DNA from 2 places in the Stenotrophomonas sp. YJH_SMC_19 genome. Region 2 is predicted to be linked to the other one. Evidence: riboswitches for the same ligand, from Rfam matches in the RefSeq annotation. Region 2 holds a riboswitch; the other holds the start of a gene.
What was found. A riboswitch is a leader RNA that binds a small molecule or an ion and turns the genes downstream of it on or off. The one in region 2 is predicted to bind cobalamin.
Positions count from the first base shown of each region.

Region 1: linked by a shared signal. The riboswitch ahead of btuB (TonB-dependent vitamin B12 receptor) and the one ahead of AC5P5R_RS12655 (epoxyqueuosine reductase QueH) in region 2 are both predicted to bind cobalamin.

Region 1 covers NZ_JCAFRI010000003.1:230,912-234,268, reverse strand. The annotation lists gene btuB (TonB-dependent vitamin B12 receptor) at 39-1,880, opposite strand; cobalamin riboswitch at 1,996-2,218, opposite strand; gene AC5P5R_RS05605 (histidine phosphatase family protein) at 2,362-2,940, shown strand; gene AC5P5R_RS05600 (TfoX/Sxy family protein) at 3,009-3,357, opposite strand, start outside.
Region 2 covers NZ_JCAFRI010000011.1:31,905-35,261, forward strand. The annotation lists gene purU (formyltetrahydrofolate deformylase) at 1-297, shown strand, start outside; gene pncA (bifunctional nicotinamidase/pyrazinamidase) at 585-1,211, opposite strand; gene AC5P5R_RS12655 (epoxyqueuosine reductase QueH) at 1,268-1,954, opposite strand; cobalamin riboswitch at 2,116-2,345, opposite strand; gene AC5P5R_RS12660 (nicotinate phosphoribosyltransferase) at 2,479-3,357, opposite strand, start outside.

The DNA of each region.
Region 1 (3,357 bases), on a different contig from region 2:
TTGCCGGCCAGTGGCCGGCACCACCATGACCGTTGCGCTCACTTCGGCTGGTAACGCACGCCCAACTGGTACTCGCGGCCGGGCTGGTTGAACCATGCCACCGTTTCGTAGCGACGGTCGAAGACGTTGGCGGCACGTGCCAGCAGCGACCACGATGGCGTCAGTGCGTACTCAGCGCGCAGGTCCAGCGTGCCGTAGCCTCCCACCTTCACCGTGTTGGCGGCATCGTCGTAGCGCTTGCCGGCACCCTGCACGGTCAGGCCTGCGCGGAAATCGCCGAAGCGACGGTCGATGTCCAGGCGCGCGGTCTGCTGCGCGCGGCGTGGCAGCCAGTTGTCGAACTGGGTGCTGCCGCCGGTGCGGTTGCGCGGGTCGGTGTAGCTCAGCTGCGCGTTGATGTCGAAGCCGGCCAGCAGCACGCCACCGGTCAGCTCGGCACCGCGGATGCGGGCCTTCTCCACCTGCTGCATCTTGAAGGTTGCCGCATCGTAGGTGATCAGGTCATCGATGCGGGTTTCATACACGTCCAGGCCCCAGTGCCAGCCCTGGCCCTGCTGCGAAACGCCGAGGTTGGCGCTCTTGGACTTCTCCGGCTTCAACGTCGGCACGCCGCTCCACGGGTCGTACAGATCGCTGAAGGTCGGTGCCTTGAACGCCGTGCCATAGCTGGCGTTGAGGCGCAGGCCGTGGCCCAGCTCCATCGCCCAGCCAACGCTGCCGGTGGCGTGGTTGCCGAACTGCTGGTTGTCGTCGTTGCGTGCGCTGGCCTGCAGCTGGTGGCGGCCGAAGCGGCCCTGGTACTGCACGAACACGCCGGTGTTGCGGCGGCTGTCGACCAGGTAACCCGCGCTGTTGCCATCCAGGTTGTCTTCGCTCCAGTCCACGCCTGCGCTCAGCAGCTGGCCCTCGGCCACGCCGAAATCGCCCTGCAGTGAGGCGCTGTCGCGGTGGGTCTGTGCGCTGCCACGTGCACCGAAGTCGCCGAAGTTGTCCGACTCGTTGTCACTGCGGCCGACGTTTGCGGTGAATGCCAGGCGCTCGGACGGGGTGTAGCGCACCTTGCCGGCCAGCACCTGCTGGCGGGTTTCCGAATAGTTGTAGTAACCGTCGTAATGGTTCCTGCCGTCGGCGCGCAGGGCGCTGCCTTCCACGTTCCACTGCTCGTTGAAGGTGTAGCCACCGCGCAGGCTCTTGGACAGGTTGCGGTAGCCGTCGCGGTCGGGCTCGTCGGCGAAGCAGCCGGCGAACAGCGTGGCCGAGCCGCGGCAGGCATCGATGCCGTCGGAATGCTGGTAGGCGATGTCGGCACCGAACCAGCCGCGTTCGGTACCGCCGCCAATGCCACCGCTGGCTTCACGCAGGCCGTTGCTGCCACCGCCAAGCTGGAAGTGCGGGGCGAAATCGCCCTGGTTGCGGCGGGTGAAGATCTGGATCACGCCACCGATGGCGTCGGCGCCGTACAGGCTCGACTGCGGGCCGCGCACGATCTCCACGCGCTCGATCTGCGCCAGCGGCAGATCCTGGTACATGGCCAGGCCGAGGTCGGCGCTGTTGATGCGCACGCCGTCCACCAGCACTACGGTGTGGCCGGAATTGGTACCGCGCAGGAACAGCGAGCTCTGCTTGCCGAGGCCGCCGGCATTGGCCAGGTTGATGCCGGCGCGACCGCGCAGCAGTTCCTGCAGCGAAGTGGCTTGGCTGGATTCGATCTGGGCGCGGTCGATCACCTGCGCCGGCGCGATGCTGTCCTGCAGGGCGATCGGGGTGCGGGTGGCAGTGACCAGGATCTGGTCGAGCGCGGTGGTGTCATTGGCGGCCTGGGCCAGCGCGGGCAGGGCGGCCAGCACGGCCAGGGACAGCATTCGGGACTGCAGCTTCATGGGGGACTCCGGGTGCCACGCACGCCCGCGTGGCGAAGGGGAGGAGCCGCGAAGGCAGGCGTGCGCCGATGCCGCAGCGCACGCCACGGTCATCCAGCGCCATGCCCACCGCATCGCGACCTGAGGCTTCCGGGCCGGTCTCCGGGCTTGCCGCCGGGTGGCGCGAGGCCACCGTCCAGGCGCCTTCCCATGCCTGCGGCACAGTGGCGGTGTTGCCTGGAACTGACGTGCTTACCGTTGCGGGGGCAGCGCCGGCCTGGCGTGGAATCACGCGTCACCGGCTTCCCGTTTCAACCTGCCGGCCATGGCCGCAGGTCACCTGGAAGTGCGCGCAGTCTACGGCATCGCAGGCCGTCCCGTTGCGTCGCGCCTGCGCGACTGCCTTTGCTGTGCCTTTAGAATGGTTGCTCGATCCCGTGGTGCCGTTGCCGATGTCCGCCCGTTTTCCGCTGTACCTGCGTCGCCCGTCCGGGACGCGCGCATGATCCTCGACCTGGTCCGCCATGCCGGCAACGGTCGCGATGAGTTCCTCGATGGCCGCAGCGATCCACCGCAGCTGGCCGGCCTGCCACAGGAGCTGGTCGAGGCCTACGCCGGGCAACGCTGGGAGCGGGTGATCAGTTCACCGCGGTTGCGCGCGCTGCATACGGCGATGGCCCTGGCCACGCCGCGTGGGCTGGACGTGGAAGCGGATGAGGAATGGGAAGAACTGGACTTCGGCGATTGGGACGGGCGGTCGCTGTTCGACTTGCCGGAGGATGCACTGGCGGCCTTCCATGCCGACCCGCACGCGTTCCCGCCGCCCAATGGCGAGAGCTGGGGCCACTTCGAGCGGCGCATCGCGCGCGCGCTGGATCGCCTGCTCGATGATGACGATCCGGTGCCGACGCTGGTGGTCAGCCATGGCGGCCCGTTGCGCATGGTGCTGTCGCAGGTCTGCGGCCTGCCCATGTCGCTGTGCTGGGCGCTGCGCATCGACCACGGCACGCGCCTGCGGGTGTGGCTGGAGCGCGGCGAGATCGGGCTGGTGGGTGAGCTGCTGGAGCTGCAGCAGCCCTGAGCGCACTCGCCGGGCATGGCCCGGCGCTACCGATCCCGCATCACACATCCCCCAGGAACGCGGAGGCCTCAATCCTCGTCCGCGCCCTCGGCCACGCTGTCCTCAGCGTCATCGTCGGCATCGAAGCGCTGCTCATGCACCGGGCCCGACGCCGGGCCGGCTGCCTTCAGCGGATGCGCAGCGATGCGTGCTTCGTAATCCTGCACCAGTGCTTCACGCTGTGGCTCGCTCAGCTCCTGCCAATGGCAGTCCAGCAAAGCGCCTTCCAGCGAGTACAGCAGGTTCAGGCTGGGCTTGAAGCCGGCGCGCTTGACCTTGACGAAGGCGCCGACGGCTCCGATCGCGACCAGGTCGTCGCGGCTGCGCAGGCCGACCTGGCGCAGCCACGCCGCACTTTTCGGGCCGATGTTGCGCAGC
Region 2 (3,357 bases):
CGTGCCATCAACATCCACCACAGCTTCCTGCCCAGCTTCAAGGGCGCGCAGCCGTACCACCAGGCACACGCGCGTGGGGTCAAGATCATCGGCGCCACCGCGCACTACGTCACCGAGGACCTGGACGAAGGCCCGATCATCGAACAGGACGTGGCCCGCGTGGACCATGCGATGGCACCGCGTGAACTGGTGCGGCTGGGCAGCGATACCGAATCGCTGGTGCTGGCACGCGCGGTTCGCCGCCATGTGGAGCACCGCATCCTGCTCAATGGGCATCGCACGGTGGTGTTCCGGTAATCGCCCATCCCGCGTCCGCCGGGCATGGCCCGGCGCTACCACGGGTGCTATCCGGTAGTGCCGGCCGCTGGCCGGTAACTGCAGAGGTCCCGAGGTTGCCGGCCAGCGGCCGGCACTACCGAATCCTGGTTTCATCCAATGAAAAGCCCCCGGTTCGGCCGTCCCGCGATCTGTAGGGGGGCGTAGTTGGGGGGCTGGATGAATCGATTGTGTTTTTGTGGGCAGGAGCGCGCAGGCGGCATAAGCGACGTGCGCGGTAGCGCCGGGCCATGCCCGGCGGTCACGCCTCAGACGATCGCGATTCCCGCCTTGCCCAGCGCCTCGCGCACCATCGCGTCATTGGCTTCGGTCACCGGCTTGGTCAGCTCCCACAGGAACTTCACCCGGAAGCCGGACTTCACCGCGTCCTGCGCGCTCCACAGCACGCAGTAGTCACGGGCCAGGCCGCATACGTGCACTTCGCGGATGCGGCGTTCATGCAGCCAGCCGGCCAGGCCGGTGGCCGGGCGCTCGCCATCGGGGCCGTGGTTCTCGCGGAAGGCGCTGTACGAATCCACCTGTTGGCGCGTGCCCTTGCGCAGGATCAGGTCGGCCACGGTCCAGTCCACGCCCGGGTGCAGGGCGGCACCGGCGCTGCCCTGCACGCAGTGGTCCGGCCACAGGGTCTGCGGCTGCGCGTGCAGCAGGATCGTCTCGAACGGGCGTTGGCCGGGGTGCTGGCTGGCGAACGAGGCATGGTCGGCCGGGTGCCAGTCCTGTGTTGCCACCACGGTGCGGTAGCGGCGCTGCGCCAGCAGATCGGCAATGGGTGCCACCAGCGCATCGCCCTGGTCGCAGGTCAGGGCGCCACCGGGCATGAAGTCCGGCTGCAGGTCGATCACCAGCAGGGCGACATCGGCGGGCAGGGCGGTCATGGCAGATCCAGCACGAACTCAAGGGGCGACCAGCGTGGCCGCCCCATGCCTGCGCGTCAATCGTCCTGCGGCGTCCCAGCGTCCTGACCGTAGTACAACAGGCCGATCTTGATCCGCTCGCGGCCATTCTCGCGGCGATGGCGGTTGGCATCGCGCAGCGAGTACACGCAGCCGCAGTATTCCTGCTGGTAGAACTGCTCGCGCTTGCTGATCTCGATCATGCGGCTGGCACCGCCGCCCTTGCGCCAGTTGTAGTCCCAGTACTGCAGGCCTTCATAGCGCGAGGCGGCGCGGATGCCGCAGTCGTTGATCTGCGCCATGTTCTTCCAGCGCGAGATGCCCAGCGAAGAACTGATGGTGTCGTAGCCGTGCTCGTGCGCGTACAGCGCAGTGCGCTCGAAGCGCATGTCGAAGCACATCGTGCAGCGGATACCGCGTTCGGGCTCGTTTTCCATGCCGCGTGCACGGCTGAACCAGTTGTCGGTGTCGTAGTCGCAGTCGATGAAGGGAATGCCGTGCTGCTCGGCGAAGCGGATGTTCTCCTGCTTGCGCAGCTCATACTCCTTCACCGGGTGGATGTTGGGGTTGTAGAAGAAGATCGCGTAGTCGATCCCGGAGGCGGTGATCGCCTCCATCACTTCGCCGGAACAGGGCGCGCAGCACGAATGCAGCAGCAGGCGCTTGCCGTCGGCGGGCAGGGTCAGGGTGGGGCGTTGGAGCTCGGTCATCGTCAGGTACCGCATGGACCGCCGGCAACGGCGGTGGTCCATGCATCAGCGCGTGGGTGAACGGGTCTGGCCGGATACCGTGAACAGGACGCGCGCGGCCACGCCGCCTGCACGCGCAGGACGACGACGGCCCCGGCAACCTCCCCGCGGAGATTCCAGGTCGAGTCAGGGGACGGTCGTGTCCCCCGGCCGGGGCCGGTATTCGGGCTGATGGACACGGGCCGCAGCCCACCTACTACCCGCCGCTTCCCAGGCGCGAGCCCAGTGCTGTTGGCGGGATTCGTTTCCATTCACCGCTGCGGGGCAGCTCCGGAATGGACGCGCGAGGCGCCTTCACCGGATTCCCGTTTAAATCCCTCCCCGCGCCGCAGCGATGGGAGGGATACCTTCGGCGTGTGCAAGGTGGACCTGTTGGTGGCGCCGGTCAAGAGCGCAGGGGTCAGAACCCGCTGCGCTGCAACGGGATCCGACCCCAGCGGAAGGAAGGGGTCGGATCCCGCTGCCACGCAGCGGGCTCTGACCCCGGTCGGGATGCGCCTTCAATGCCCCACGGCCGCCCGCGTGCGGATGTCGTCCAGCCGCTGGTCGTGCAGCAGGCGGCCGTTCTCCCACACGGTCACCATTGCGTCCTCGAAGCCGTCCGGCAGGGTGTCGTCGCCGTTGGCCGGCAGTGGCACCGTATGCAGGCTGCCGTCATCCAGGCGGCGCAGCAGGCGCATGCGGCCACGCTTGCTGGTCTTGCCGGCATCGGTGACCGGATCCTTGTATACATCGACCCACTCACCGTCGACCCGTGCCGCCGAGCACTTCAGCGCGAACTTCTGCGTGTCGCGGTCCAGTCGCTGCAGCAGGGCGCCGCCCATGCCGAAGGCCACGTTGTCGGCGGCGTAGCCGTCGTCGGTGGTGCGCTGCAGGATCGCGCGGATGGTGTCCGGATTGATGCCATCGCCCTGGATCACCCGCACGTGGTTGAGCACGCGATAGCCCTTGCCGTTGAGGCTGTGGCCGAAGGCTTCATCCAGCCGGCGCAGGCTTTCGGCCACCACCTCCACCGGGTCACCCGAGTCGGGACGGATGACCAGGGTGGGGCCCGACGCGATCACGTCATCGCGCAGGGTGGTGCCCCAGTGTTCGCTGATCGCGCGGTAGATGTCATAGCTGTCCGACACCACCGCCACGATCGAACCGGGCTTGCCGAACTGGCGCAGCATGTTGCGATAGGCGTCCACCTCGCGTTCGCGGCCCCAACTGGTGATGGTGCTGTGCTCGGCGGCCGGAATCGAATAGCCGGCCATCGGCGCGTGGTAGTGCGCGCGTGCCAGGCACAGCGCCGACACGGTATCGGTGCCGAGGAAGTTGACCAGGTGCGCGGCACCGCCCAACGCGGCCGATTCCAGGCTCGATACACCGCGCGCGCC